Regions from separate parts of the Oceanimonas doudoroffii genome, predicted to be linked through region 4. Evidence: riboswitches for the same ligand, from Rfam matches in the RefSeq annotation. Region 4 holds a riboswitch; each other region holds the start of a gene.
The links. A riboswitch is a leader RNA that binds a small molecule or an ion and turns the genes downstream of it on or off. The one in region 4 is predicted to bind thiamine pyrophosphate.
Positions count from the first base shown of each region.

Region 1: it holds a riboswitch for thiamine pyrophosphate, as region 4 does, so the genes downstream of both, thiC (phosphomethylpyrimidine synthase ThiC) here and thiD (bifunctional hydroxymethylpyrimidine kinase/phosphomethylpyrimidine kinase) in region 4, are expected to answer to the same signal.
Region 2: it holds a riboswitch for thiamine pyrophosphate, as region 4 does, so the genes downstream of both, B6S08_RS04350 (TonB-dependent receptor) here and thiD (bifunctional hydroxymethylpyrimidine kinase/phosphomethylpyrimidine kinase) in region 4, are expected to answer to the same signal.
Region 3: it holds a riboswitch for thiamine pyrophosphate, as region 4 does, so the genes downstream of both, B6S08_RS14705 (3-oxoacyl-ACP reductase) here and thiD (bifunctional hydroxymethylpyrimidine kinase/phosphomethylpyrimidine kinase) in region 4, are expected to answer to the same signal.

Region 1 covers NZ_NBIM01000004.1:215,400-223,225, reverse strand. Annotated here, with positions in the region: gene speB (agmatinase) at 1-891, shown strand, start outside; gene B6S08_RS13275 (exoribonuclease II) at 992-2,971, opposite strand; gene B6S08_RS13270 (enolase-like domain-containing protein) at 3,081-3,989, opposite strand; TPP riboswitch at 4,166-4,267, shown strand; gene thiC (phosphomethylpyrimidine synthase ThiC) at 4,342-6,297, shown strand; gene thiE (thiamine phosphate synthase) at 6,294-7,802, shown strand; gene B6S08_RS13255 (HesA/MoeB/ThiF family protein) at 7,805-7,826, shown strand, end outside.
Region 2 covers NZ_NBIM01000001.1:941,733-949,558, forward strand. Annotated here, with positions in the region: gene B6S08_RS04325 (mechanosensitive ion channel domain-containing protein) at 1-26, shown strand, start outside; gene B6S08_RS04330 (thiol-disulfide oxidoreductase DCC family protein) at 57-476, opposite strand; gene B6S08_RS04335 (HTTM domain-containing protein) at 460-1,878, opposite strand; gene B6S08_RS04340 (MFS transporter) at 2,150-3,424, shown strand; gene ggt (gamma-glutamyltransferase) at 3,668-5,407, shown strand; TPP riboswitch at 5,595-5,696, shown strand; gene B6S08_RS04350 (TonB-dependent receptor) at 5,749-7,824, shown strand.
Region 3 covers NZ_NBIM01000006.1:78,973-86,798, reverse strand. Annotated here, with positions in the region: gene B6S08_RS14725 (ABC transporter permease) at 1-1,130, shown strand, start outside; gene B6S08_RS14720 (ABC transporter ATP-binding protein) at 1,127-2,065, shown strand; gene B6S08_RS14715 (ABC transporter permease) at 2,062-2,790, shown strand; gene B6S08_RS14710 (LLM class flavin-dependent oxidoreductase) at 2,918-4,216, opposite strand; gene B6S08_RS14705 (3-oxoacyl-ACP reductase) at 4,216-4,989, opposite strand; TPP riboswitch at 5,039-5,135, opposite strand; gene pyrC (dihydroorotase) at 5,333-6,364, shown strand; gene B6S08_RS14695 (LysR family transcriptional regulator) at 6,417-7,319, opposite strand; gene B6S08_RS14690 (nitroreductase family protein) at 7,412-7,826, shown strand, end outside.
Region 4 covers NZ_NBIM01000003.1:199,367-207,192, forward strand. Annotated here, with positions in the region: gene B6S08_RS11870 (putative monovalent cation/H+ antiporter subunit A) at 1-1,851, opposite strand, end outside; gene thiD (bifunctional hydroxymethylpyrimidine kinase/phosphomethylpyrimidine kinase) at 2,052-2,858, opposite strand; TPP riboswitch at 2,894-2,993, opposite strand; gene polA (DNA polymerase I) at 3,298-6,033, opposite strand; gene elbB (isoprenoid biosynthesis glyoxalase ElbB) at 6,348-6,995, shown strand; gene B6S08_RS18480 (hypothetical protein) at 7,273-7,826, shown strand, end outside.

The sequences.
Region 1 (7,826 bases), on a different contig from region 4:
ATTTGTGAAGACTGGGACAGCCTGAAGGCGGATGTGGCTTTTATGGGCGCTCCCTTTGACTGCGGCACCCAGTGGCGTTCCGGTGCACGTATGGGCCCGCGCGCCGTGCGGGAAGCGTCTACCCTGTTTTCCTTTGGTCATGGTGGCGCTTATAGCTATGAAGAAGACACCATGTACCTGGAAGGGGTAAAAATCGTTGATATTGGCGATGCAGATATGGTGCATACCAATACCGAAAAGAGCCATGCCAACATTGAGTATGGTGTGCGCAAAATCCTCGAATCCGGCGCCCTGCCGGTCACCGTGGGCGGGGATCACTCGGTCAACGCCCCTTGCATCCGCGCCTTTGAAGGTCGAGGCCCCATTCACATTATTCAGATTGATGCTCACCTGGATTTTGTTGATGAACGCCACGGCGTGCGTTTTGGTCATGGCAACCCCATGCGTCGGGCGGTGGAGCAATCCTTTATCACTGGCATGACCCAGCTTGGCATTCGCAACGTGTCCTCTTCCAACCGGACCGACCACAAGGCGGCGCAGGACGCGGGCTCGACCATATTGTCGGTGCGGGATGTTCGCCGGCTGGGGGTACAGGGTGTACTGGATCTGATCCCCAAAGGGGTGAATTATTACATCACCATCGATATTGACGGTTTTGATCCTTCTATCGCCCCGGGCACTGGCACACCAAGCCATGGCGGCTTTACCTATTACGAAGTCATGGAAGTCCTGCAGGGTGTGGCGTTTTCCGGTGAAGTGGTCGGCATAGATCTGTGCGAAGTGGCGCCCGATTACGATCATACCGGCACCACCAGTGTGTTGGCAGCCCAGGTACTGCTGAACCTGATCGGTTATGTCTTCCATGGCCGCAGGCTGCGGGGGCAGCGTTAAAGTAAGCCGTGACCAAGGTGGCCCTGGTGTGAGGCCGGCCCCCTAACGAGTATAAAAAAGGCCTGCATTCGCAGGCCTTTTCGGTCTTGGGTTATCACCTTCAGGAAGCGGGCTTTTCCTGCTTTTCCGGTACCAGCGGAATGGCCGGTTTGGCGATCAGGGAGCGAGTGTCCTCAATGGCCTCGGTCAGGATCACCTGAATGTGCTGGCCCAGTTCGTATACCGGTTGCTTGTCGAGGTAAACGCGGCCGTCGTCCCAGCTGCATTCCAGCCGATCCCGGTTGGGCAGGATCAGGGAAGAAGGCATGAATACCACGGCGCCGTTTTCCTGCAGGCGCAGTTTCACGCCGCCCCGGCCGATGTCGATGATTTCGGCATCAAAGGCGTGGCCGTTGGCCACCGCCGGCTGCAGGTAGCGCACATACAGCCAGTCGGCAATGTCGCGCTCGGCACGGCGGTGCATGCGGCGCTGCTCCGACAGGTGCACCGCCAGCTCGGCATTGGGGGCATGGGCGTCGTGGGCCTTCTCGGCCAGTATGGCCTTGATCAGCCGGTGGTTGATGATGTCGCCATATTTACGGATGGGGGAAGTCCAGGTGGCGTAGGCGTCCAGGCCCAGACCGTAGTGCTCGCCCGGGGTCACGCTCATGGCGGCGAAAGACTGAAAGCGGCGCACTCGGTTGTCCAGATAGCTGGTGTCGCGGGCGTCCAGCCAGCGGCGCAGCTCGCAGAAGCCTTCCAGGGTGGTCAGCTGTTCAGGGTCTACCGGGGCCTCGTGCTCTTTCAGCAGCTCCTGCAGCTGGGCCAGCTTCTCTTCGTCAAAGCCGGCGTGCACGTTAAATACACCGGTGCCACAGTGCTTGGTCAGCCAGTTGCCGCAGGCCAGGTTGGCGGCGATCATGCACTCTTCCACCATCTGGTTGGCAATGCGGCGATGATCGGCGTGAATGGCCACCACATTGCTGGCCTCGTCCAGTTCAAAGCGGAAATCGGGGCGATCCGGGAACACGATGGCATGGGTGCTGCGCCAGCCGTTGCGGGCGCGGGTCAGCGCGGTCAGCTCGCGCAACTGCTCGGCAATCACTTCGCTTTCGGGCTGCCAGTCGCCGCTGCCTTCCACCCAGTCGGAGACCTTGTTGTAGGCCAGACGGGCGTGGGAGCGAATGCGGGCGGCAAAGAATTCGGCGTCGTCGGCCACCTTGCCGTCGGCATCAATGTGAATGCGGGCGCACAGGGCGTGGCGGTCTTCCCCTTCCTTCAGCGAGCACAGCTCGTCGGCCAGGGTGCGCGGCAACATGGGAATGTTGCGACCCGGCAGGTAAACGGTAAAGGCGCGCTCGGCGGCGATCTTGTCCAGCTCGCTGTCGTGGGACACATAGGCGGTGGGATCGGCAATGGCCACCAGCAGCTCCCAGCCACCGTTGTCCAGCTTTTTCACGCTGAGGGCATCGTCCATGTCCTGGGTGGACTCGCTGTCGATGGTGAAAAAGGGCACTTCGGTCAGGTTCTGACGGGGCAGGGTGTCTTCCAGCAGTTCCCACTGTTCCCTGTCCTGGGGTGCCTGGTTGGCCAGGCTGTTGCGGGCCAGCACCACCCACCAGGGGGCGATGGGATCGTCCACGCCGGCGATCAGCTCTACCACTTCGGCGAAAAAGCCGTTGTCTTTCAGGGCGTGGCGCTTGAGATCGGCCAGGATCCAGTCGCCTTCCTTCAGGTTCTTTTCGTTCATCCCCTTGATGGTGCGGGCCTTGATGGCGTCTTTCATCAGCGGGTGATCGGGCACAATATTGAGCCGGTCACGGAACCACTTCACCCGGGCCACAAAGCGGGTCAGGCCAGGCTCCAGAAGGGTCTCTGGCTCCACCAGTTCCTTGTCGTTTTCGGTGCGCAGCACGGCGGTGATGCGATCGCCGTGCATCACCTTTTTCATGTGCGGCGGCGGAATGAAATAGCTTTCCTTGTCACTGACTTCGAGAAAGCCGAAGCCTTTGGAGGTGCCTTTGACCATGCCTTCCTTGGTGGGAAGGGTGTCGCGGATTTGTTGCTTGAGCTGGGCCAGCAGGGGGTTGTCTTGAAACATGTGTTGGGAACCTGTCGAAATATCGGCCTGACTATACGTATTTACCCTCGAATTGCCAAGAACACCTTGTCTTTTGCACTATTTTGGTGCGTATTTTTTGGTGCATTTATCAACAACCCGGGCCATATACCAGGGTGGTATTTTGCGCTTCCGGCTGCCCCTGGGCGTTCACGCCGCTGTGCAGCAAATAGCGCAGGCTGTCGAGCTGGGCCGGGCTGTTCGGCGTCAGTTCCCCCGCCAGTTGCGCAATGTGCCGGTGGCCCAGGCCGCTTTCCAGGTTGCCCGCCAGCATCACGTCCAGCCCCTGTGCTCGAGCACCGTCGGCCAGTTGCCGGCACAGGGCGGGCTCGCCCAGCAGAGAGGGGCGCAGCACCAGGGCACGCAGCCCCTCAAAGGGCGCCGGCACCCGGCCGCCGCAGCGGTCGGCGCTGAGCGCCACCGGCCAGCCGTGTTGCCGGGCCAGTGTCCGCGTGTGGGCGTCATCGAGGCCCGGATCCAGAATCCAGTCAATGGCGCCGCCGTCAATGCGCTGCCACAGGCCGGACAACTGCGTTTCGCTCAGTCGGCCGCCGGCGTCCAGCGTCAGTTTCAGGCCGGGCACCAGCAGGGTCAGTTCGCGCACCAGGCCGGCATCAAACTGCACATCGCCGCTCAGGGTCAGCCAGGCTCGAGTGGGATGCACTCGGCGGCAACGCCAGGCGCGAATAATGGGTTCCCGCTCACCTTCCAGCAGCGGCAGGCTGGGGGCGGCCGCCGCGGTGGGAGGCGTGAGCACGCAGCCCAGACCAAAGCGAACCCAGGCTTGAGTGGCCTGGTGTTCAAGGCCTTGCGTCAGCCGCTCGCAGGCGGCCAGCAGTTCGGCTTCGGTGTCTGCCAATTCGGCGGTCACCGGCGGCGCCACCTCGCCCCAGTGGCCGTCAATATTCACGTAAAAACCGTGGCGACGGCGCACGGCAACGCCGTCAATCTGCTTTTCCTTGGTCAGCGGCAGGGCATAGCGATAAACCGAAATGGGCATGGGCGTGGCTTCCGAATAATTACTTTTATATAAAGGTAACACGCCGGCGCGACCGGCAACAGTATTCCTGGCAGTGCGACAGGCCATGCCAAAAAGTTTGCGATCGCTGCTTTTTCGGCTGTGGCGCAAGGGGGACAAGTCCTTTGCTTTTGTGAACTCGGTCTGGTTATACTGCGACCATCTTGTCGGAGTGCCCTTATGGGCTGAGACCGCGAAAGCGGGATCCGTTGAACCTGATCAGGCTAATACCTGCGAAGGGAAGCAAGTAAAGAATGTGCCACCGGATGTAGGCAGTTCTTTATCAACACTCCCGACAAGCATTTCACCAAATGGACGCAAAAGTGAGATCGCTATGTCAAAAAAAGTAAACCGTCGTGAAGTTCGCAGCCAGGCCCAGGAATACATTCACAACCTGAAGGGCGAACCCTTTCCGAACTCATCCCGTATTTATCTTGAAGGCTCACGCCCGGACCTGAAGGTCGCCATGCGTGAAATCGCCCTGGCCGACAGCTTCAAGGGCGGCAGCGAAGAAAACCCCATTTTCGAGCCCAATGCGCCGGTGCCGGTGTACGACACCTCCGGTGCCTACGGCGATCCCGAGTCCGAAATCGATGTGCGCCAGGGTCTGCCCCAGCTGCGCCACCAGTGGATTCTGGAACGCAACGACACCGAGGAGCTGGAAAACGCCACCTCCCATTTCACCCAGCAGCGCATGGCCGATGACGGCCTGGATCACCTGCGCTTTGAGCACCTGCCCAAGCCCCGCAAGGCCAAGCTGGGCCAGTGCGTAACCCAGATGCACTATGCCCGCAAAGGCATTATCACCCCCGAGATGGAATACATCGCCATTCGCGAAAACATGGGCCGCGAGCGGGTGCGGGACGAGCTGCTGCGCAAGCAGCATCCGGGTGAGAGCTTTGGCGCCAACCTGCCGGAAAACATCACCCCCGAATTTGTGCGCAAGGAAGTGGCCGAAGGCCGCGCCATCATTCCCGCCAACATCAACCACCCGGAAGCCGAGCCCATGATCATCGGCCGCAACTTTCTGGTGAAGATCAACGCCAACATCGGCAACTCGGCGGTGACCTCCTCCATCGAGGAAGAAGTGGAGAAACTGGTGTGGTCCACCCGCTGGGGCGCCGACACCGTGATGGACCTGTCCACCGGCCGCTACATTCACGAAACCCGTGAGTGGATCCTGCGCAACAGCCCGGTGCCCATCGGTACCGTGCCCATCTACCAGGCGCTGGAAAAGGTCAACGGCGTGGCCGAAGACCTGACCTGGGAGGTGTTCCGCGACACCCTGATCGAACAGGCCGAGCAGGGCGTGGACTATTTCACCATTCACGCCGGCGTGCTGCTGCGCTATGTGCCCATGACCGCCAAGCGCGTCACCGGCATCGTGTCCCGCGGCGGCTCCATCATGGCCAAGTGGTGCCTCACTCACCACAAGGAAAGCTTCCTGTACGAGAACTTCCGCGAGATCTGTGAAATCTGCGCCGCCTACGATGTGTCCCTGTCCCTGGGTGATGGCATGCGCCCGGGCTCCATCGCCGACGCCAACGACGAGGCCCAGTTTGCCGAGCTGCACACGCTTGGTGAGCTCACCAAGATCGCCTGGGAATACGACGTGCAGGTGATCATCGAAGGCCCCGGCCATATTCCCATGCACATGATCAAGCGCAACATGGAAGAGCAGCTCGAGCACTGCCACGAAGCGCCTTTCTATACGCTTGGCCCGCTGACCACCGACATCGCCCCGGGTTACGACCACTTTACCTCCGGCATCGGCGCCGCGCTGATCGGCTGGTATGGCTGCGCCATGCTCTGTTACGTTACTCCCAAGGAGCACCTGGGCCTGCCCAACAAGGAAGACGTGAAACAGGGCCTGATCACCTACAAGATCGCCGCCCATGCCGCCGACCTGGCCAAGGGCCACCCGGGTGCGCAAATCCGCGACAACGCCATGTCCAAGGCGCGCTTCGAGTTCCGCTGGCACGATCAGTTCAACCTGGCGCTGGACCCGGACACCGCCCGGGAATATCACGACGAAACCCTGCCCCAGGAGTCGGGCAAGGTGGCGCACTTCTGTTCCATGTGCGGACCCAAGTTCTGCTCCATGAAGATCACCCAGGACGTGCGCGATTATGCCGCCAGCCTGGAAAACAACATTCAGGTGCAGCTGGTGGGCATGGACGGCCAGCCCGAACTGGTGCAGGCCGGCATGGCGAAAATGTCGGAAGAATTCAAGAAACGCGGCGGTGAGTTGTATCACCAGGCCGATAAACTGGAGCGAGAATCTCTATGACAAAACCCATCGTCTGGACCATAGCCGGTTCCGACTCGGGCGGCGGGGCCGGCATTCAGGCCGATCTGCACACCATTCATGCACTGGGCGGCCACGGCTGCTCGGTGATCTCCGCCATCACCGCCCAGAATTCGGTATCGGTGTCCATGGTGGAGCCGGTACTGATGCAGGCTTTTACCAGCCAGCTGGTATCCCTCTCCACCGACATGCAGGCCGCCGCCATCAAGATTGGCCTGCTGCCCGGTGGCCTGCGTGCCGAGGTGCTGGCGCGCTACCTCAAGGAATACCGCCGCCAGTGGCAGCCCTGGGTGGTGCTGGATCCGGTGGCCATTGCCAGCACCGGCCAGTCCATGGCCGAGCCCAACCTGCTGCCGGCGATCAAGGCACACCTGCTGCCGGAAGTGGATCTGATCACCCCCAACGCCGTGGAGCTGGAAGCCCTGTCGGGCATCGCGCCCGACTCGCCCGAGCGCCTGCGGGCCGGCGCCGCCGCCCTGCGGGAAATGGGCGCGGGCGCCGTGCTGGTCAAGGGTGGCCACCTCGGCTGGACCGGGGATCAGTCCATCGACTTTTACAGCGACGGCGAGCGGGAAATCTGGCTGGCCAGCCCGCGCCTGGATACTCGGCACGGTCATGGCACCGGCTGCACCCTGTCGTCGGCCATTGCCACCGCCGTGGCCCAGGATTACCCGATTGAAGACGCCCTGGTGTTGGCCAAGGCCTACGTCAACCAGGGCCTGAAAGCCGCCGAAGCCATTGGCGCCGGTGCCGGCCCGGTGGCCCACCTGGGCTGGCCCACCAACCTCGACGACTTCCCCACCGTGGTCATGCCCGGCAGCAAGCTGGCCGAGCGGCTGGGCATCAGTGGTCCGCATCCGCAGGCCGCCTTTGCCGCCATGGACACTCACAAGCTGGGTCTGTACCCGGTGGTGACCACCGTGGCCTGGCTGGAGCGGCTCTTGAAACAAGGTGTTCGCACCCTGCAGTTGCGCATCAAGGACAAGGCCGATGCCGAGGTGGCGGAAGACATTTGCGCCGCCGTCGAGCTGGGCCGGCGTTATAACGCCCGGCTGTTTATCAACGACTACTGGCGGCTGGCCATTGAGCACGGCGCCTACGGCGTGCACCTGGGTCAGGAAGACATCGAAGTCGCGGATCTGGAGGCCATTCGCGCCGCCGGCCTCAAGCTGGGGCTCTCCACCCACGGCTATTACGAAATGCTGCGGGCCCGGGAGCTGAAGCCGTCCTACCTGGCGCTGGGGCATATCTTCCCCACCAAGACCAAGGACATGCCGTCTCGTCCGCAGGGCCTGGAGCGGCTGCACCGCTATGTGGCGCTGATGCAGGGCGAGTTTCCGCTGGTGGCCATTGGCGGCATCAGCAAGGATCGGGTACCGCTGGTGGCACAAACCGGCGTGGGCAGCATTGCCCTGGTTACCGCCATTACCGAGGCGGCCGATCCGGACGCGGCGACCCGGGAACTGCTGCACATGGTGGAGGGCTAAACATGCTCAGCGATAGCGAATTCA
Region 2 (7,826 bases), on a different contig from region 4:
CGCGCCATACCGGCACTTGCGGCTAACACGTAAAAAAACCGGCCGAGGCCGGTTTTTTATTGGTCCAGAAACCGCTCGCTAACATCCTCCGCCGGCACCCAGCAGTGCTCGGTGCGGCCAAACCAGCGGTAACGGCGGGCGCCAATCATGTCATAGACCCGGTCGCGCAGCGGCCGCGGCACCAGCAACAGCACCTTCAGCAGCGGCCAGGGGGCGGAAAGCCGGCCGGCAGTGCGCAACGCGGCGGTGGATCTGAGCCAGACGCCCTGCTCATCAATCAACACCACCGAGCTCAGATTCGCCGCCGCCTTGATGCCGTAACGGGCCAGCAGTTGCTGCGCCACCGGCGATTGCAGCGAGGCAAAGCGAAACTGCTTGCCGGGATCGTGCTCAATGACGAAACGCACCGAGCCGGTACACAGGTTGCACACGCCGTCAAACAGCAGAATGGGGCCCTGTTCAGCAGCTGAGATCATAACGGCGGCTCCGTTGTGGCGGGCGTTCAAAGGGCACCCGCAGGGGCAATATCCAGTCGGCCTGACGCAGACTGCGCTTCACCTGGGTGAGATCCCGCTGTGGATCTATCAGCAGCGCCGCCGGGCGGCCGTTCAGCGACACACAGCTGCGAACCCGCACCTCTACATCACTGACTCCCAGCTCCCGCTCCCAGACCCGCTCAATATGATGGGCCAGCTGCACGATCAGATCCGGGCGAGTGCCCACCTTGCGGGCCTGGTGCGGAAACAAAAAGTCATTCGGCTCCACCCGCCATTCCCGACGGGTGGGCGGGTCGAACACACGAAACTCAATATCGGCCTTCTTGTCGCGCAGCTTCATCATCCAGGCAAAGGTGTGACCTTCCTCGGTCCAGCTGGGATTGCCCTCATAGAGCAGGTGGCGCAGCGGCAACAGCACCTGCACCGCAAACCATACCACCATGCCTCCCAGCACCACCCGGCGCAGCGCCAGGCCGGGTGTTGGTCCCGGTAATGAAGGCCGATACGGTGCCGGCGTGAGCCCCATCCGCCGCCGCAGGCCATGCAGCACCTGTCTTGGCCAGTCGGGATCCAGGAACAGCAGCGTGGCCGCCATGGTCAGCCACGGGAAAATGCCGATGGTGAACATGAAGTGATTCGACAGGTGAAAGCCGCAGTAGGCCAGAATGATTGGCAGCCGAGTGCGCCGCCACAGCAGCAGCGGCGCCCCCACCAGGTGTACGGCAATGGCGCCGTAGGCGGCCACCGCCACCATCCAGTCCTGTTCCAGCCAGGGGCCGATGAGCGGGGCCTCGGCGCGGCGCGCCAGCCACATGCCCAGGGGCTCCAGCCTGAGCCAGTCGGGGTTGAGCTTGACCAGGCCGGCAAAGATCAGCATGACCTCCATCTGGCCCCGCAACAGCCATACCGACCACAACCCCACCGTGGTGCCATCCCGGCCGCCCTTGCGCCAGGCATCCACCGACCAGATGCGATGGGCCGGCACCCATGACAGCAAAAACAGCATCAGGCTGACCAGGTAGAAGTGGTTGAGGTAGCGCGCCTGATCCAGCAGGAATACATAGGTAAAGCCCAGCCACAACAGCACGATGGCCAGCCGGTAAAACAGGCCGATGGTCACGCACAAGGACAACAGCGCCAGCGCGCCGAACAGCCAGTACATGCCATTGCCCGGCAGCGGCGTGATCCATTCAAAGCCGTAATAGCTGAACAGAAAATCGGGGCTAATGTAGTAGCGCTCAATCCAGTCATGGCGGTAGAAGCGACCGCACTCGACCAGCATGATCACGCCAAAACAGATGCGAAAAAACGCCAGCGACGCGGCATCCACCTGCTCAAACAGGCGGCCGGTCACGAAAGAGGAACAGGGTCGACTATGCATCATAACACCGGGTTGGTAAGTGAATAACGATGAGCGTGGCGCGCAATGGACCAGCATACCCGTGGGCGGCCTCGGAGCCCAGCGTTTAACACTGCCGGCGCGCCAGAATCCGCCCCTGGCGCGGGCCGGCCTTTCGTTTCGGCCTGTGAGGTTACGCACCGTTTTACTGCTTGGAAATGCCGGCAGCCACACACTAAAATGGACGGCTAACATACGAACACGGGCTGGCATGCGCTGAGCCGCGCCATAAACGACCAACGGGATAATAACAATGGCCTCAAGCACACCGTCTTCTGCTCCTTCCCCTGCGCTGCTTAACCCCGTGCTACTCGGTGGCTGCATCATCATTCTGGTCAGTTTTTCCGTTCGGGCTTCCTTTGGACTGTTTCAGCTGCCCATTGCCGAGGAGTTTAACTGGCCGCGGGCCGACTTTTCCTTTGCCCTCGCCCTGCAGAACCTGTTCTGGGGCATAGGCCAGCCTTTATTCAGCGCCCTTGCCGAGAAATACGGCGACCGCAAGGCCATTGTGGCCGGGGTGGCCTGCTACGTGGTGGGCATGGTGCTCTCCGCCCTGGCCATCACTCCCGGTCAGCATCAGTTGCTGGAAATGCTGGTGGGCTTTGGTATTGCCGGTACCGGCTTTGGCGTGATCCTCGCCGTGGTGGGGCGGGCGGCTTCGGATCAGCACCGCTCCCTGGCCCTGGGCATTGTCACCGCCGCCGGCTCGGCCGGGCAGATAGTCGGGCCGCCACTGACTCAGCTGCTGCTGGACCACCTGCCCTGGCAGTCGGTGTTTGTCAGTCTGGCGGGCTTTATTCTGCTTTCGCTGCTGGCCCTGGGGCTGATGCGGGTTCCGCCTCCGGCGGCCAAGGGTCCTCAGGATGAAGGCATGGGTGTGGTGCTGAAACGGGCGCTGAAGGATCCGTCCTTTCTGTTTATTTTTATCGGCTTTTTCTCCTGCGGCTATCAGCTGGCGTTTATTACCGCCCACTTTCCGGCCTTTATTGCCGAAATGTGCAGCGCCATTGCGCCGGACAGCATCATTCAGGCCTTGGGGGTGAGCTCCACCTCCAGCCTCGGTGCCATGGCCATTGCCCTTATCGGCCTGTTCAATATCGGCGGCACCCTGCTGGCCGGCTGGCTTGGCAACCGCTATTCACGCAAGTATCTGCTGGCGGTCATTTACGCCCTGCGTACCCTGGTGTCGGCGGTGTTTATTCTCAACCCCATTACTCCGGAAAGCGTGGTGCTGTTTTCCATGGCCATGGGTGCGCTCTGGCTGGCCACCGTTCCCCTCACCTCCGGCCTGGTGGCCCAGATATACGGGCTGCGCTATATGGGCACCCTGTATGGCCTAGTGTTCTTCTCCCATCAGCTGGGTGGTTTTATGGGGGTCTGGCTGGGCGGTACCCTTTATGACCTGCACTCCAATTACCTTATGGTCTGGTGGATTGGCGTGGGCTTTGGTGCCATCTCGGCCCTGGCGCACCTGCCCATAGAGGAAAAGCCCTGGGCCCAGCGGGGCACGCCGCTGGCCACGGCCTGAGCCCACGGGCGCCGGCCGCACGGGCCGGCACCTAACTGCGGCGCCGCAGGCGCAGATCCCGCCACAAGGGGATCACTGCAAAGACCACCTCCAGCTCCGAGTTCATCGCCGCCACTCCTGCCGGGGCGGTAAGGGAAATATTTTTTCTTATGGCAAAAAGGTACTCATAAGAGAACTACACTCAGCGGGCACCGGTGCGCTTGTGCGCGCCTCTCACCTCGAGCACGGATAAAGGAGCCCCCCATGAACCGGGCATTACGACCAGTGATTACCCTCTCGCTGCTCACCCTGAGCATCACCCTGCAGGCGGCCCCCGCCGTCAGCACCGGCCAGGGCGGCGCCGTGGCAACCATTTCGGAGCAGGCCAGCCGGGCCGCCATTGCGATCCTCGACCAGGGCGGCAATGCCATCGACGCCGCCGTGGCGGCGGCCGCCACCCTGGGCGTGACCGATCCCTTCAGCTGTGGCATTGGCGGCGGGGGCTTTATGCTGATTTACTCCGCCGATGACGACAAGGTCATCAGCATCGACCACAGAGAAACCGCCCCGGCCTATTTTCACCCCGGCATTTTTCAGCAAAACGGCGAGGCCATGGCCTGGGAAGAGGTGGTGCCCACCGGCATTTCCGTGGGTGTGCCCGGCACCGTGCTGGGCTGGCAGGAGGCCCTTGGCCGCTACGGCACCATGAGCCTTGAGCAGACCCTGGCCCCCGCCATTGAGGTGGCGGAGCAGGGCTTTACCGTGACCGACAACTTTCACCGCATCGCTCAAAAAAACGAACACAAGTTCGCCCGCTTTGAGCCCAGCCGCGCCCTGTACCTGCAAAACGACAAGGCCCTGCCCGTGGGCAGCCATTTCAGCAACCCGGATCTGGCCGCCACCTACCGGGCCATTGCCAAAGGCGGCGCTCAGGCCTTTTATGAAGGCGACATCGCCCGCGACATTGTGGCGGCGGTCAACCAGCCGCCGGTGGTGGACGGCGTCAGCGTGCTGAGCGCCACCATGACCCTGAACGATCTCAAAGATTACGAAGTGCGGCTGCGTCAGCCCATTCATTCCACCTACCGGGGCTATGACGTCTATGGCATGGCGCCGCCGTCAAGCGGCGGCATTGCCATTGCCCAGGCACTGAACCTGCTGGAAACCCGGGATCTGTCGGCGGCTTCACGCACCGAGGCGGAACACCTGTATCTGGAAGCCTCGCGCCTGGCCTTTGCCGACCGGAACGCCTATGTGGCCGACACCGAATTCACCGACGTGCCCATCGCCGGCCTGCTGTCCAAGGAATATGCCAAACACCGGGCCCCGCTGCTGGAAGCCCGGGCCGCCGGCCAGCGCGGGCCGGGAGATCCCTTTGCCTATCAGGACGATCCTTCCGTGCCCCTGCGCCCCGCCGCCGCCGGCCTGATGCAGGAGTCGGCCCACACCACCCATCTGGCGGTGTCGGACCGGCACGGCAACGTGGTGGCCTACACCTTTACCATTGAAGACTGGGGCGGCAGCGGCATTGTGGTGCCGGGCCGGGGCTTTTTGCTCAACAACGAGCTCACCGACTTTGACTTCAGTGCGCCGCACCCCAACGTGGCCGAAGCCTTCAAGCGGCCCCGCTCCAGCATGAGCCCCACCATAGTGCTGCGCGACGGCAAGCCCGCCTTTACCATAGGCTCACCCGGCGGCTCCACCATCATCACCACCGTGCTGCAGACCATGGTCAACCACATTGATCTGGGCATGTCGCTGGCCGATGCCCTGGCGGCCCCGCGCATGAGTCAGCGCAACGGCGACACCACCCTGGTGGAAACCCTGCTCGGCTTTCCCGGCAGCGAGCAGGCCAGGGCGCTCGAAGCCCTGGGCCACCGCTTTGTGGAAACCGACCAGATCGGCGCCGCCAACGGCATTGCCTTTCATGCCGACGGCTCGGTCACCGCGGTCAGTGAACCCCGCCGCCACGGCGTGGGCACCGCCCTGGTGCAGCAGCAGTAAGCCCCGTCAAAGGGCGGCTTGTCCGCCCTTTGAGTTATTCCCATGACGTCGGTTGCACCCCAGCAACCGGCACCTCTCCGTCGAGAAATATCTCCGGCCGTCTTCGTCACTAAATAACCGGATTCGGCCGGTTTTTATCGATTTCTATTACCGAATGCGTATAATTCCGCTCGCCTTATAACCAAGGCCAAATCCTAAGGGGTGGCATTTCCGCCTGAGATGCGCAACGCGCGAACCCTTTGAACCTGATCCGGTTGATACCGGCGTAGGAATAGGAAGCTCACAACGCCCTGCCCTGCTCGTATTGTTACCGGGTCTTCGCACTGAAATGGAGATGTAAAGTGCCGAGACTGACCCCCTTTGTTCCTTCTGCCCTGACCCTGGCCATGGCGGCCGCCCTGCCGGCCCAGGCCGAGGAAAATACAGAATCCGTTTACACCCTGGCCCCCGTGCTGGTGACTTCCAGCTTTCGGGAAGACACCCTGCAGGACACCGCCGCCAGCGTGAGCGTGATCGATGAAGCCGAGCTCGACAAGCCAAACACCAACCACCTGGAAGACGTGTTGGCCAAGGCCCCCAACGTCAACCTGAGTGCCGGTGCATCCCGGGGCAAGTTTTACCAGATCCGTGGTGTGGGCGAGCGCAGCCAGTTTATTGGGGTGGTCAATCCTTCGGTGGGCGTGGTGGTAGACGGCATAGACATGAGCGCCATGACCACGGGCGCCACCCTGCTGGATGCCAGTCAGGTTGAAGTGCTGCGCGGCCCGCAGGGCAGCCTGTATGGCGCCAACGCCCTGGCCGGGCTGATTAACGTGCGTGCCAACGAGCCCACCGATACACCGGAAGGCAATGTGGAGCTGACCCTGGGGGAATACAACACCCGCAACCTGAGTGCGGCCGTGGGTGGCCCCATCAATGACAAGGTAGGTTATCGCATTGCCGCCCAGCGCAACCTGAGCGACGGCTTTATTACCAATGATTATTTAAACGCCGACAACACCAACAACATTGATGAAACCCTGCTGCGGACCAAGTTTCGCATTGCCGCCAGCGACGATCTGGATCTGGATCTGACCGCGTTTTACGCCAATATCGACAACGGCTACGATGCCTTCTCCCTCGACAACAGCCGCCATACTCTGTCGGACAACCCGGGTCACGACCGCCAGGAAACCATTGCCCTGTCGGGCAAGGCCAGCTGGTATGGCGTTGAAGCCTTTATTCTGGAAACCGCCCTGGCGGTGAACAAGAGCAACCTGGAATACGGCTATGATGTGGACTGGACCTATTCCGGTCTGCACCCGGATACCTACAGTGCCACCGACAACTACCAGCGGGACGAGCGCGGCGCCACCGCCGATATTCGTTTTATCTCCACCGAGCAGTCCGCCCTGTTCAATGGCCGCACCGACTGGACCGGCGGGGTCTACTTCTTTCACCGCAGCTCGGATCTGGATCGCCGCTACACCTACTTGGCTGCCCCTTTTACCAGCGAATATGAGGCCAACCGGATTGCGGCTTACGGCGAGCTGGAAACGGCCCTTACCGACAGGCTGACCCTGATCAACGGCCTGCGGGTTGAGCAGGACAGCACCCTGTACCGTGACAGCGACGGTATTCATGGTGAGCCCGATGATCTGCTGTGGGGCGGACGGGTGGCACTGGAATACCAGGCCGATACAGACCGCATGTATTACGCCCTGATCTCCCGGGGTTACAAGGTGGGCGGCTATAACGTGAACAGCGAGCTGGCGGCCGAACTGCGTACCTTTGAAGCCGAAACCCTGTGGAACTACGAGATTGGCGCCAAACACAGCCTGCTGGACAATCGCCTTAACACTCAGCTGGCCCTGTTCTTTCAGCAACGGGACAACGCCCAGATCCGCACCACCTACACCTATGTGCGGCCCGACAACTCGTCGGCCTACATCGACTATTCTCACAACGCCGAGCGGGCTTACAGCTATGGCCTGGAAGCCCAGGCCCAGTGGCAGGCCAGTGCCGATCTGGACATCTACGGCAGCCTGGGCCTGCTGGACACTCGCCTGAAAGAGGCCGATGCCAGCTTTGATGGCCGCGAAGCCGCCCATGCACCGGAATATCAGTTTGCCCTGGGTGCCAATCTCGATCTCGGCAATGGCTGGTTCTCGGGGCTGGATGTGGAAGGCAAGGACGCGTTTTATTTCTCCGATGATCATAACGCCGAGTCCGACGCCTACGCCCTGCTGCATGCCCGCCTGGGCTACCAGCAGGATAACTGGAGCGTGACCCTGTGGGGCCGCAACCTCACCGACGAAGACTACGCCGTGCGTGGCTTTCAGTTCGGCAACGATCCGCGCAAGGGCTACATTACCGAGCAGTATGTGCAGCTGGGCGCGCCACGCATGTTTGGCGTGACCACCCGTTTTATGTTTTAACC
Region 3 (7,826 bases), on a different contig from region 4:
TACCCAAACCCGACAAGGTCGGTGGCCTGCTGGCCACGGCGCTGGTGGCCAGCCTGCTGGCACTGCCTTTTGTCGGCCTGCAACCCAACCGCATTTTGCCCGGCGAGGCCCTGGGGCTGCTGAGCGCCGCCGGCGTCACCGGATTATGGCCGCTGCTGTTGCTGCCGTTATGCCTGTTTAACCGCGCCCTCCCCCTGCGACTGACGCTTACTGCCGCCGCCCTGCCCCTGCTGCTGTACAGCGCCGGTCATACCGCCAGCGCCTTGCTGGATAATGCCGGCCCCCTGGCCCGGGTCTCCCTGGGGGCGGGTTTCTGGCTGGGCATGTTCTGGCTGAGCCTGCTGATTACCGACACCGCCCTGCGACTGAAACTCGGGCCCTCGGCCCGGTTGGCGCTGGTGGCTGTCCTTACCGGTGCGGTGCTGGCCCTACTGGCTTCGGGTGGCTGCGACGATCTGTCGTTGCTCAGGGAGTTTCACAACCGCAGCGACTTCTGGCAACAGGGTTTACGCCACCTGCAGCTGGCACTGGGCAGTATTATTCCCGCGGTGCTGGCGGGCATTCCGCTCGGAATCGCCTGCCATCGCTCGCCGGGACTACGGGCGGCGCTGTTTCCGGTGCTCAATATTTTGCAGACCGTGCCCAGCCTCGCCATGTTTGGCCTGCTGATGGTGCCGCTGAGCCTGCTGGCGACCGCATACCCCTGGCTGGGTGAGCTTGGCATTCGCGGCATCGGCGCGGCGCCGGCGGTGATTGCCCTGTTTCTGTATTCACTGTTGCCGATCGTCAGCAATACGGCGCTGGGTTTTGACCGGGTCAGCCCGCCCGTGCGCGAGGCGGCCACCGCCATGGGCATGAGCCGGCGCCAGCGGCTGTGGCAGGTGGAATTTCCGCTGGCGCTGCCGGTGATCCTGAGCGGCCTGCGGGTGGTGGTCACCCTTAATATCGGCCTAGTGGCGGTGGCGGCCCTGGTGGGCGGTGGCGGCTATGGCACCTACATCTTTCAGGGACTGGGGCAAACCGCCACCGACCTGGTGATCCTCGGCGCCCTGCCCACCCTGCTGCTGGCGTTTTTGTTCGCCATGCTTATCGATACCCTGATCGCCCTGCAACAAGGCTTTCGCGAATGATTGAAGTAAAAAACCTGAGCAAGCGCTTTGACACCCAGCTTGCGGTAAACGACCTGTCGTTCCGAGTAGACGGCGGCAAGGTCTGCGCCCTGGTAGGCACCTCCGGCTGCGGCAAATCAACCACGCTGCGCATGCTCAACCGGCTGATTGAACCCAGCGAAGGCGAGATCTTTATTCAGGGGCAAAACGTCACCACGGTTCCCGCCGAGCAGCTGCGCCGGCGCATTGGTTACGCCATTCAGGGAGTGGGGCTGTTTCCGCATCAGACCATCGCCCGCAACATCGCCACCGTGCCGCGCCTGCTGGGCTGGAGCAAAACCGACATCGACGCCCGGGTAAGCGAGCTGCTGACCCTGTTCCGGCTCGACCCCGCCACCTTTGCCGGCAAATACCCCCATCAGCTTTCCGGCGGCGAGCAACAACGGGTGGGCGTGGCCCGGGCCCTGGCGGCGCGGCCCGAGCTGCTGCTGATGGACGAACCCTTTGGTGCCCTGGATCCGCTCACGCGGGAGCACCTGCAGGACGAGCTGCTGCATATACAACGACTGCTGGGCATCACCATCATCATGGTGACCCACGATCTGGAAGAGGCCATTAAAATGGCCGATGTGATTGCGGTGATGGACAAGGGCGAGATGCTGCAGATGGACTCTCCGGAGGCACTGCTGCGCAATCCCAAGCCGGGCTTTGTGCAGAGCCTGGTGGGCGGTCAGGACAGGGCCCTGCGGCTGCTGGCCACCCAAACCCTGGCCGATATCATGACGCCGGTCACGCAGCCCGTCGATCCTGTCATGGCGGCCGGCACCAGCCTGCGGGATGCCATGGCCGAGCTGCTCTGGCAGGGCGCCGACCGGCTGACCGTGGTCAATGACGCCGGCGAGCCCGTGGGCGAAGCGACCCTGAGTGCGCTACTGAAACGGGGGGCCGGCGCATGAGCCAGGCCCTTGGCTGGCTGGTGCCGGCGCTGCTGCTGACGCTGCTTACCCTCAACATGGAGGCACTAACCCCGCTGTTTCGCCCGCTGGTGGATGAGCCCGCTCCGGCCATCTACGCCCGGGACAGCTTTGCCAGCCTGCTGGGCTGGCATATGCTGGCGGTGTTTACCGCCATTGGCGCCGCCACCCTGCTGGCACTGAGTGCCGCCGTGGCCGTCACCCGGCCCTGGGGGCGAGCCTTCTTTCCCCTGGCCCGGGCCGTGGCCAACCTGGGCCAGACCTTTCCGCCGGTGGCGGTGCTGGCGCTGGCGGTGCCAGCACTGGGGTTTGGGCTGATGCCCACCCTGGTGGCGTTACTGCTGTACGGCATGCTGCCGATTTTTGAGAATGCGGTCACCGGCCTGCAGCAAATTCCCCCCAGCGTGCGCGAGGCGGCCAGAGGCATGGGCATGACCCCCTTGCAGCAATTGTGGCGGGTGGAGCTGCCCCTGGCCCTGCCCACGCTGGTGGCGGGCATTCGCATTTCACTGATCATCAGCATCGGCACCGCCACCATCGGTTCCACGGTGGCGGCCAAGGGCTTTGGCGAAGTAATCATTGCCGGCCTGCTGACCGACAATCTGGCCTTTGTGCTGCAGGGGGGGATGATGGTGGCGCTGATGGCCATGGTGCTCGACGCCCTGCTTCGCCGCCTGGAGCAACGGCTGACCCCACCGGGCGGGTGAGCCCCCATCGTCACTCCGGCGAAGGCCGGAGTCCATGGCGGGTTGCACCATAACCTGCAAAATAGACCCCCGCCCTCGCGGGGGTGACGATTTTGGGGTTTCGCGGGGTGACGAACGACGAACCGCCTTACGGATTCGCCAGCCCCAAATGCTCCCGCAAGGTGCTGCCTTCATACTCGGTGCGGAACAGGCCGCGCCGTTGCAGCTCGGGCACCACCTGATCCACAAAGTCCTCGATGCCGGCGGGCAGTGACGGCGGCATCAGGTTAAAGCCGTCGGCGCCTTCGTTGCGGAACCACTGCTCCATGCGATCGGCAATCGACTCGGGCGTGCCCACCATGGTGCAGTGGCCGCCACCGGCGGCGAGCCGTCCCAGCAGCTGGCGCACCGTGGGCTGCTCGGTCTCGATAATGCGCAGCACGGTGGCGTAACGCCCCTTGGGACCGGTAAACACCTCTAAAGACGGCAGCGCCGGCACCGGTGCATCCAGCTCCCAGCCGGAGCAGTCCTGGCCCACATAGGTTCCGAGCTGACGCAGGGAGGCATCGGCGGGCAGCAGCTCGTCCAGCTCCCGTTGCTTGGCCTTGGCTTCGGCCTCGGTAGAGGCCACATAGGTCACCAGCCCGGGCATGATGGGCACGTTCACATTGCGGCCGGCGTCCTTCACTCGGCGCTTGATGTCGCGGTAATAGTCCTGGGCCGCCGGCAGATCATAGGCCACGGCGTAAATGGCTTCGGCACACTGGGCCGCCAGGGTACGGCCCTGCTCGGAGGCACCGGCCTGAAACAGCACCGGATGCCCCTGAGGCGGGCGCGGCACATTGAGCGGGCCGTCCACCAGAAAGAACTCGCCCAGGTGATTGATGGGATTCACCTTGTCGGGGTCGGCATAATGGCCGGCACGATCCATCACCAGGGCGTCTTGCTGCCAGGAGTCCCACAGCTTGAGCACCGCATTCACAAATTCCTCGGCCCGGCGATAACGCTCGGCGTGGGCCGGCATGGTCTCGTAACCGTGGTTACGGGCTTCCACGTCAAACATGGAGGTCACCACGTTCCAGCCCATGCGGCCGTTGGAGATATGATCCAGCGAGGCCATCATGCGGGCGGCGTGAAACGGCGTGAAAAAGGTGCTCGACACCGTGCTGATAAAACCGATGCGGTCCGTGGCCCGGCTCATGGCCGCCATGGCGGTGAGCGGCTCCAGAAACCAGTAGCTGCCGTCCGCCACATTGCCGGTAGACTGGCCGTCGGCAAAGAACACCGCGTCCAACTTGCCCCGCTCGGCGGTTTGCGCCAGCCGCTCGTAATAGCGAATGTCACCCAGCTGCTCTACCGCCGAGTTGGGATGACGCCAGGCCGCCCTGTGATGGCCACAGCCGAACAGAAACAGGTTCAGGTGCATCATGCGTTGATTCATGTTCATCAGTTTTTCACCAGGCCGCCGTCCACCACCAGGTTCTGGCCGGTCACCGAACGCGACCAGGGCGAGGCAAAGAACAGGGTCGCGTCGGCAAATTCCGCCGGCGTGGTCACTCGGCGCAGCGGGGTATTGGCGGCAATGTAGTCAAACACCGCTTCCGGGGTGGCGGCAGAGGCATCTGTGGTGCGCAACAGGCCGCCGGAGACCATGTTGACGGTAATGCCGTCGGGGCCCAGATCCTGAGACAGGGTGCGGGTCAGCGACAGCAGCGCGGCCTTGGCGGCGGTGTAGTCGTGATAGGGCACCACCGGGTTCTGGAACAGGTTGGTGCCCACGTTGACGATACGGCCAAAGCCGGTTTTACGCATGCCGGCCAGGGCCGCGCGGGTGGTGTTGATGGCACCGCCCACCACGCCTTCCAGCTGCTGATTCAGGTGCTCCCAGGCCAGCTCCTGGGCGTGAGTGCGGGCGTCGCCATTAAAGGAAAACGCCGGCAGGGCGTTGTTGATAACCGTGGTCACCGGGCTACCGAAATGGGCCTCGGCCTGATCAAACATGGCCTGCACCGCGGCGGCATCGGTCACGTCGGCCTGAATGGCCAGGGCTTGCTGCGGCGCCTCGGCCGCCAGTGCTTGCGCCGCGTCGGCGCTGCTCAGGTAGTTGATCACCACCCTGGCACCTTCGCGCAAAAAGGCGCGCACCAGATGTTCGCCCAGGCCACGGGCCCCGCCGGTGACCAGCACCAGTTGTTCGTTTAACGGAATGGATGTTTGCATTCTCTACCTCGAAGCTGAGGCGAAGGCATGATGAGGCAGCAATGGCGCAAGGCCGGCAGGCTGACATCCCTTCGCCAGTATGAACTGGATCAGGTTCAACGGGTGTTATCTCAGCCCTGCATTGCAGGACACCCCGTGTCTCGGCAAAGACCATAACATACCCCTGCGCCCAAGAGCGAGAGGCGTGAGGGGGAAGGCGTGAGGAGAAAAAACTCCTTACCAGGCCGTCTGTTTTTCACCTCTCCCTTCACGCCTCACCCCTCACATTTTCAGAAGTTTGGTGAAAAAGGCCCGTGGGTGGATAATAAAGGCCTCGAAAGCAATGGATAACGCCGAGCCGACTATGACCACACTGACCATTACCCGCCCCGACGACTGGCACCTGCACCTGCGCGACGGTGAGCAACTGAAAGACACCGTTCGCGACGCCAGCCGCTATCTGGGCCGCGCCCTTGTGATGCCCAACCTGGTGCCCCCCGTGACCACCACCGAGCTGGCAAAGGAATACCGCGAGCGCATTCTGGCGGTGCGCCCCGAAGGCAGCCGGTTTGAGCCGGTGATGAGCCTGTATCTCACCGACAACACTCAAGCCGAGGAAATTCGCAAGGGCCGTGCCAGCGGTGACATTGTGGCCTGCAAACTGTATCCGGCCGGCGCCACCACCAACTCCGACTCCGGCGTGACCGATGTGAAAAACATCTATCCGGTGCTGGAAGCCATGCAGGAGACCGGCACCCTGCTGCTGGTGCACGGCGAAGTCACCGACTCCCGCATCGATATCTTCGACCGTGAAAAAGTGTTTCTGGAAACCGTGCTGCCCGACGTGGTGCGCGACTTTCCCGACCTCAAGATCGTACTGGAACACATCACCACCGAGCATGCTGTGCACTTTGTAGAGCAGGCCGGCGACAATGTGGCCGCCACCATTACCGCTCACCACCTGCTGTTCAACCGCAACCACATGCTGGTGGGCGGCATTCGTCCGCACTACTACTGCCTGCCCATTCTCAAGCGCAATACCCATCAAGCGGCGCTGGTGCGCGCCGCCACCAGCGGCAGCAAAAAGTTCTTTATGGGCACCGACTCGGCACCGCACTTTCAGCACCGCAAGGAAGCCGCCTGCGGCTGCGCCGGCGCCTATACCTCGCACGCCGCCGTGGAGCTGTATGCAGAAGCCTTTGAAGAGGCCGGCGCCCTGGACAAGCTGGAAGCCTTTACCAGCTTCAACGGTCCCGACTTCTACGGCCTGCCCCGCAACGAAGACACCATCACCCTGGTGAAAGAGTCCTGGACCGTGGGCGAAACCCTGCCTCTGGGCGGCGATAAGCTGGTGCCCATTCGCGCCGGCGAAGAAATTGGCTGGATGGTGAAATAACCCGTTCTCGCCTTGCAAAAACGCGGCTTCGGCCGCGTTTTTTTATGGCGTTTCAGTCCGGTATAAAGTCGGTCCGGCGCTCGGCGATGCGATCCTTGAGAAAGCGGGTAAAGGCCTGCACCTTGGCCGAGCGGTGCATGTCGCCATGGCTGGTCAACCAGAGGTCATGGGCCCATTCCTTCGGGGGCGGCAGCATCGGTTGCAGCTCGGGGGCCAGGGTGGCGTGCCAGCAACTCAGCGCCCCGCAGCCCAATCCGGCCTGCAGGGCAGGAATGAAGCCGGTAAAGTCCTGCACGCGATAGAAAACCTGCTCCGCCGGTACCTTTTGCTCCATCCAGCGCATATACATGCTGCCGGGCCGAGGCTGGGTGGTGCCGATAAAACGGTGTCCGGCAATGTCCTCCAGGGTCGACATGGGACCATGACGACGCAGGTAATCGCGACTGGCGTAAAGGGTGCCCGTGGCCCGGGTCAGGTGCTGTACCACATAATCGGGATCCTTCGGCCTGGATACCGAGCGTATGCCCACATGGGCCTCACCGCGTTCCAGCCGAAAGATTCGGCTGTCGGCGGCGTATTCCAGCCGAATGTTGGGATGCAGGCGCTGAAACTCGGCCAGCAAGGGCGTCAGGTAGGGCACCAGGTTATTGACCGAGGTGAGGATCAGGGTGCCCGCCAGGGCCTCGCTTTCGTCGACCCGGGCCCGCATCACCCCAAAGGCGGCTTCGGCCTGGGCGGCGGCGGCCATCAGGACTCGCCCGGCCTCGGTGGCCACATAGCCCCTGGGGTGGCGATGAAACAGGCGCGCGCCCATTCTCGCCTCCAGGGCGTTGATCCGCCGCAATACGGTGCTGTGATGCACCTCCAGCTGCTGGGCGGCGGCGCTCAGGGAGCCAAGCCGGGCCACCTGATAGGCGGTATAGATTTCGTGCCAGTCATCCACCTGTGCGTTCATGCACATATCCTCTGCACTCACTCTGTTTTTCTTCATTTTTGCACATGGAATACTGAGTTCCAAACCAAGCCCATTCTCTCAGGAGCCAGACCATGCATACCCTAGACGCCATCATGACCCGCCGGGCCATCAAGCATTACGATGCCACCTTTCACATGCCCGAGGCCGATGTGGAACGGCTGTTTCGGCACCTGCTGCAGGCGCCCACTTCCTACAACCTGCAGCACTGGCGCTTTGTGCAGGTGGAAGATCCACGACTGCGCGCCGAGCTGCGCGTTGCCGCCTGGGATCAGGCGCAGATCACCGACGCCTCGTTGCTGCTGGTGCTCTGCGCCGACACTCAGGCCTGGCAAAATGATCCCGGCCATTGCTGGCGCGACGCCCCCGCCGACACCCGCGACCTGATGCTGTCGATGATTCACGACTTTTACGCCGGCAAGCCGCAACTGCAGCGGGACGAGGCGATCCGCTCCGTGGGCATAGCGGCGCAAACCGCCATGCTGGCCG
Region 4 (7,826 bases):
ATGGGTGGCACTGGCATACACCACGGCCACCAGCATCAGCAGACTGATCACTACCTCATACAGACGCACGCCCTCGAACGACAGTGAATACACAAAGGCGTCGTGAGCCCAGAAGGCATACACCAGCAAGCCGATGGCGGTGATCAGTATGGTCAGAATGTAGTTGGTCATGTAGCCGTTCTGCAGCCATTGCGTCTGCCAGCGGGCCAGCCGCACCAGGCCGTCCATCATGTTTTCATAGCCCCGCTCGGGACCATAAGACAGCGGATAAATGACCTTGCCCAGGGGCTGGTACACGCGGTCCCAGCCACGGTAGAGCAGGCCACCGGCCACCAGGGCGGCGGCGCTGAACAACAGCGGCAGGTTGATGCCATGCCACAGCGCCAGATCCAGATCGGCGGCTTGAGTGCCGCTGATGGCGGTGACCGCCGCCGCCAGCAGTGGCTCTGCCAGTCCGGGCACCAGCCCCAGCACCAGACTCAGGGTTGCCAGTACGCTGAACCCCAGGCGCAGGGCCAGCGGTGCCTCGTGGGGCGCCTTGGGAGTGGGCTTGAGGGCGCCAAAGAAGGGCTTGATCGCCACCAGGGCACTGGCAGCCACGATGCAAACCGCGGTGATCAGCGACAGCAGGGTCAGCAGCAGTGACAGCGACGCTGCCCCCAGCGCCGCCTCGAACATCAGCTCCTTGGCGATAAAGCCAAACAGCGGCGGAATGCCCGCCAGCGACAGCGCCGCCAGCCACAGAAACCACGCCGTTTGCGGCATGTGGGCACGCAGGCCGCCCAGCTCGCGCACGTCCTTGGTGCCGGTGGCGTGATCCAGGGTGCCGGCGGCCATAAACAGGGCGCCCTTGTACAGGGCGTGGGCCAGCAAAAACACCATGGCCGCCTTCAGCGCCACCGGGGTACCGATGCCGATCAACATGGTCAGGGTGCCCAGGGCCATCACGGTGGAAAAGGCCAGAATGCGCTTGAGATCCGTGCTGCACACCGACATCACCGCCCCCACCGTCATGGTCACGGCACCAAACAGCGACAGTGCCAGCAGCCAGGCGTCGCTGCCCGCCATCACCGGCTGCAGCCGGGCCATCAGAAAGACCCCAGCCTTGACCATGGTGGCCGAGTGCAGGTAGGCGCTCACCGGGGTGGGCGCGGCCATGGCATTGGGCAGCCAGAAATGGAACGGGGTCTGGGCCGACTTGGTAAAACACCCCGCCAGCACCAGCACCATCATCGGCAGGAACAACCCGTGCTGCTGCAGCGCCGCCCCTTGCGCCAGCACCTCGCGCAGTTCAAAGCTGCCGGCCATCCAGCCCAGCATAATCAGCCCGGTCATCAGCGCCAGGCCACCACCCATGGTGACAAACAGCCCCTGCAGCGCCGCCTTGCGGGCTTTTTCCTGCTCGTGGTTAAAGCCGATCAGCAGGTAGGAGGTAATGCTGGTCAGCTCCCAGAATACAAACAGGCCGATAAGGTTGCTGCACAGCACCACCCCCAGCATGGCACTCATAAAGGCCAGCAGGTACATCATCAACTTGTGCCTGTCCGGGTTGCCTTCCAGGTAACGACCGGCGTAAATCAGAATAAAGGTACCAATGCCGGTGATCAGCAGGGCGAACATCAGGCTCAGGCCATCCAGCAGAAAGCTGAGGCTGACGTTCAGGCTGGGAATCCAGTCGTAATAAAAGTGCACCACCTCGCCCCCGGTCACCCGGGGCCAGAAGCTCGCAAAATAGCCAAACAGGGCGGCCGGCAGGGCGGCCAGGCACCAGCCGATGTGCTTGCCCAGTAAAGGGCTCAAACGCGGCACCAGGGCGGCCAGAATAAAACCTGCCAGAACGGCAACAAGCATACGCAAGGCTCCTTACAAAGCCCCTGGAAGGGCATCAGGATCGGCGAAAAATAAAGGAGAGACTCTGTAGAGCAGACTATAGCAGTGAAGTAATTGGATTAACTATCAGTAAGTTAATCAATTTTTTATTGGTTATTAGCGCTGAAATACTACAAGCCGCCCCGGCCCGGCGCAAGGGGACCGGGGCGATAATGCCGGGGTCAGCGGGCAAAAAAGTGCTCTACCGGTCCCCGACCCTGGCCGATTTTGAGGCGAGCACCGGCCTCGATGGCGCGCTCGATATAGTGCTTGGCCGAGGCCACCGCCAGCTCCAGCTCCAGGCCCTGGGCCAGGTAGGACGCCAGGGCACCGGACAGGGTGCAGCCGGTGCCATGGGTGTTGGTGGTGATCACCCTGGGAGTGTCAAAGCAGCGCATGCCATCGCCATGCAACAGCCAGTCGGGGCTGCGCGGCTCCTGCTGCAAAAAGCCGCCCTTGAGCAGCACCGCCCGGCATTTCAGCTCCTTCAGGGCCGCGAGCAGCGGCTCGACCTCGCGCAGCGAGGCCGGTACCTGGCGATCGGTCAGGCAGGCCGCTTCCGGCAGGTTGGGGGTGATCACGTCCGCCAGGGGCAACAGCCGCTGCTTCAGGCTTTGCACCGCCTCCGGGGCCAGCAGCATGTCGCCGTTGGCGCTAACCATCACCGGATCCACCACCAGATGCCGGGGCCGGTATTGTTCCAGGGCATCGGCCACGGTGTTGATGGTGTCGGCGTCGCCCAGCATGCCCACCTTGACCGCCGCCACCGGCAAATCGCCGAACACGGCATCGAGCTGGGCGCGAATAATGTCCTGAGGAATGGGGTGCACCGCAGACACGCCACGGGTGTTTTGGGCGGTAATGGCGGTGAGCACCGAACAGGCATAGCCACCGGTGGCGGAAATGGCCTTGATGTCGGCCTGAACACCGGCACCGCCGCCGCTGTCGGAGCCGGCAATGGAGAGAATAATGGCTTTGCTGCTGTGCATGTCCTTATGGTCCTCGTGAGGCGGGGAACCTCATCGGACATCTGCCGCCGGTTCCCTACGCCAGTATCAACTGGATCAGGTTCAACGGGTTCGGCGCCTTGCCGTCTCAGCCTTGCGGCTCCCCGACCAATGGTCCGATGATAACCAGCCCTTCCCCCAAATGCCAGCGGAGGCCCTGAACGGTTTTCGGCAGCAAAACTGTAACCTTTTTACAAAAAATTAATTTTGTATACAAGTTACAGGGAATTCTGAAACAGGCAAAAAAAACGCCTTCAGCAGTCATGCTGAAGGCGGCCTGAGCAGTCACGTATCGAATGCACAAATGAAAGTCAGACAGGGATGTCCCTGCCTCTGTACCTGAAGCTACTTTACTCTCGAACCGAGGCCGAGAAAAGCCCCAATCCGTAATTTTATTTCATTTCTGTTTTTTTACACCAGATCAGTGAGCCTGATCCCAGTTGTCTCCCACCCCGGCTTCCACCAGCAGGGGCACATCCAGGGTGGCCGCCTGCTGCATCAGTGCACAGATGTTCTCCCGGTAGGCGTCCACCTTGTCTTCACGAATTTCAAACACCAGTTCATCGTGCACCTGCATCAGCATGCGCACTTCGCCCTCGGGCAACCTGGTCAGCCAGTCACTCACCCGCACCATGGCCTTCTTGATAATGTCGGCGGCGGTACCCTGCATGGGCGCATTGATGGCCGCCCGTTCGGCGCCCTTGCGCCGAGCGCCGTTTTTGGACTTGATCTCAGGCAGGTAGAGCCGGCGGCCGAACAGGGTGGATACATAGCCACGCTCGCTGGCCTGCTCCCGCGTGTCTTCCATGTAGCGCAGCACGCCCGGATAGCGCTCGAAGTAGATGTTCATATAGTCCTGAGCCTCGTTACGGCCAATGCCCAGCTGACGCGCCAGGCCAAAGGCGCTCATGCCGTAGATCAGGCCAAAGTTGATGGCCTTGGCCCGGCGACGCTGCTCGGTGCTGACCTCATCCACCGGCACGCCAAATACCTCGGCGGCGGTGGCACGGTGAATGTCCTGGCCATGGGCAAAGGCATCGAGCAACCCCTTGTCCTGAGACAGGTGCGCCATGATGCGCAGCTCAATCTGGGAGTAGTCCGCCGCCACCAGCTTGTAGCCGGGCTCGGCCACAAAGGCCTGACGAATGCGGCGACCTTCGGTGGTGCGAATGGGAATGTTCTGCAGGTTGGGATCCGACGACGACAACCGCCCGGTGGCGGTGTTGGCCTGATGATAGGAGGTATGAATGCGGCCGCTGTGCTCGTTGACCATTTGCGGCAGCTTGTCGGTATAGGTGGACTTGAGCTTGCTCAGGGCCCGGTATTCCATCAGCAGTTTGGGCAGGGGGTAATCCAGCGCCAGCTCCTGCAGCACTTCCTCGGCGGTGGACGGCGCGCCCTTGGGGGTTTTCTTGATCACCGGCAGTTCCAGCTTGGTGAACAGGATCTCACCCAGCTGCTTGGTGGAGCTCAGGTTGAAGGGCTCGCCGGCAAGCTCATGGGCTTCCAGCTCCAGCTCCTTGAGTCGTTTGGCGATCTCGTCGCTCTGGGTGGCCAGCAGCTTGCCGTCGATGCGCACGCCGGTGTATTCCATGCTGGCCAGAATCGGCACCAGGGGCAGCTCGATGTCGTTGAATACGCTTTGCAGGTCGGGCTCGGCGGCCAGTTTTTCCGCCAGGTGGTGGTGCAGCCGCAGAGTAATGTCGGCGTCTTCCGCCGCATAGGGGCCGGCCTGCTCCAGGGGGATCTGGTTAAAGGTCAGCTGCTTGGCACCCTTGCCGGCGATAGATTCAAACGACGTGGTGGTGTGATTGAGAAAGAACGCCGCCATGCTGTCCATGTCGTGCCGGGTCTGCACCGAATTCAGCGCGTAGGACTCCAGCATGGTGTCGAGCAGGGCGCCTTTCAGCTCTATGCCGTGGTTTTTCAGCACGTTAATGTCGTACTTGAGGTTTTGCCCCAGCTTGATGCGGCTGTCGTCTTCCAGCAGCGGCTTGAGCGCCCCCAGCACGGCCTCTTCACTGAGTTGTTCGGGCGCATCCAGGTAGTCGTGGCCAAACGGCACATAGGCGGCCTGGCCCGCTTCCACCGCGAATGACACGCCGACCACTCGGGCATCCCGGTAATTGAGGCTGGTGGTTTCGGTATCAAAGGCGAACAGCGGCGCGGCCTTGAGCCGGGCGATCCATTCGTCCAGTTGCGCCTGCTCGGTGATCGTCTGATAGTCGGTTGCCAGCGCCGGGGCAGCCGGTGCCTGTTCCTGCTCGTCGCCGGAATCCAGCTCGGCCAGCAGGTTGCGGAATTCAAATTCCTGATACAGGGCGCGCAGGGCCTCTACATTCGGCTCCGCCTGTTGCAGCTCGGCCGGGCCCACCTGCAGCGCCACATCGGTCTTGATGGTGGCCAGGGTGTAGGACAGCCGCACCTGTTCCTCATGCTCGGCAAACTTGGCGGCAAAGGACTTGGATCCGCGAAAGCCCAGCTCGGCGATTTTGTCGGTATGGGCGGCAATGTCGTCGATGGAGCCCAGCCCCTGCAGCAGCGCCAGCGCGGTCTTCTCGCCCACGCCGGGCATGCCGGGAATGTTGTCGACCTTGTCCCCCACCAGCGCCAGCAGATCGATGATCAACTCCGGCGGCACGCCGAACTTTTCCACCACGCCGTCCCGATCGAGAAAGCTGTTTTTCATGGTGTCCATCAGCAGCACATGATTCGACACCAGCTGGGCCATGTCCTTGTCGCCGGTGCTGATCACCACGTCCAGCTGCTGCTCGGTGGCCTGCCGGGCCAGGGTGCCGATGACGTCGTCTGCCTCTACCCCTTCCTCGATCAGCAACGGCAGCCCCATGGCGCGAATAATGTCGTGAATGGGCTTAATCTGTTCGCGCAGATCGTCGGGCATGGACGGCCGCTGGGCCTTGTATTCCGGATAGATGTCATCACGAAAGGTCTTGCCCTTGGCATCGAACACCACCGCCACACGAGACTCGGGAAACTGTTTGTGCAGGCTGCGCAGCATGTTGGTGACCACACGAATGGCACCGGTGGGGCGACCATCGCTGGTGCGCAGATCCGCCTGCTGAGAGGCGAAATAGGCACGATAGAGGTAGGAAGATCCATCGACCAGGATCAGGGGTTTGGCAGGAATGGCAACCATGGCGTCTTTCTCGTTGATACGTTGGCCGCTAGCATGCCACAGCGGGCCGCCGGACTCCACGCCGGCGCCGGATCCTGCCTGTGGATAACTCTGTGGAGGCAGGATCCGAAACAGATCCGAAAAATAAAAACAAAACCTTTAGGATCAAAAGCTTACATTTTGATCTCACGGCTTGATAAGGGATCGGAGAATGTGGAAAATCGACAGACAAGGCAATGTGCACAATTATTAACCGGATTAATGCTAGCACAGTTTTGCCCGGTCAAGGCGACCTGAATCACAAAGTCCGACTCGTTCAACCAAAGGAGAGCGAAATGAAAAAAGTTGCCGTAATTCTGAGCGGCTGTGGCGTATACGACGGCGCGGAAATTCACGAGGCCGTGCTGTGCCTGCTGCACCTGGCCCGCAACGGTGCCCGCTACCAGTGCTTTGCCCCGGATCAACCCCAGCACCATGTGATCGATCACCGCACCGGCGAGGAAATCGGCGAGCGGCGCAACGTGCTGACCGAAGCCGCCCGCATCGCCCGGGGCGACATTCAGCCCCTGAGCGAGCTGAACGCCGACGACTTTGACGCCCTGCTGCTGCCCGGCGGCTTTGGCGCCGCCAAAAACCTGTGCAATTTCGCCTTTGAGGGCGACGCCTGTGACGTCAACCACGAAGTGCTGGCCGCCTGCCGGGCCTTTGCCAAGGCCCGCAAGCCCGCCGGCTATTGCTGCATTGCCCCCGTGCTGATGCCCCGGGTCTACCCGGCCGGGGTCAAGGGCACCATAGGCACAGACGCCGCCGTGGCCGAGGCCTTTGCCGCCATGGGCGGCGAGCACATCGGCTGCGCCGTGACCGACGTGGTGGAAGACGCGCATTATCAAGTGATTTCCACTCCCGCCTATATGCTGGCCCAAAGCATTACCGAGGCCGACACCGGCATTGGCAAACTGGTCAAGCGACTACTGGAAATGTAAATTCAACGAAGCATGACTGAGCGCAGCAGCTCAAACACGGATAAAAAAAGGGCCGGCATTAAGCCGGCCTAAAAACTCTGGAAGCAATGTGAGCAATGTCGTGCCTTCGCAAGCTGCCTGTGCCCTACGTCTGAATGGGAGGCTGTGTTCGGAAAGCAAGGTAACGATAATCGTTATCATTTGTTCTTGCAACCCCTTTTTATCCCTTTCGAGCATTTTTTGCTCCCTGCCTTTGCCGCCCCCTTGGCTACACTGAGAAAAAACTGCGGAGTACACCATGAACAAGCACTGGTTATGGGCCGGACTGTTGTTGCCGGGCCTGCTGCTGGCCGATGATGCCGAAATTCGGCGGGCCATAGAGGAAGGCACCCGTGCCTACGAGGCCGGGGAATGGTCTCAGGCCGCTTCCCAATTCGATTATGCCGCTACCCTGGTACGCCAGCTGCAGGCCGGCCAGCTGGGTGAACTGTTTCCCGCCCCCCTGCCCGGCTGGCAGGCGGAAGACGCCGATACCCAGGCCGCCTCAGCAACGCTCTTTGGCGGTGGCATTCACGCCTCGCGCCAGTACCACAAGGACAATGCCCGGCTGGAAATGACCATCGCCAAGAATTCCCCCCTGCTGCAGACCATGGCCATGCTGTTTACCAATCCCAGCATGGCCACCATGAGCGGCTACAAGGTGCGCCGCATCAATGGCCAGAGCGCCATGGTCAAGGAGGAAGGAGACAGCAAGGAACTGATGATGCTGGTGGCCAACACCACCCTGGTGCAGCTGAGCGGCCGCGGCAGCGAGCTGGCCATGGCGGATCTGGAGGCCTACGCCGGTGCGCT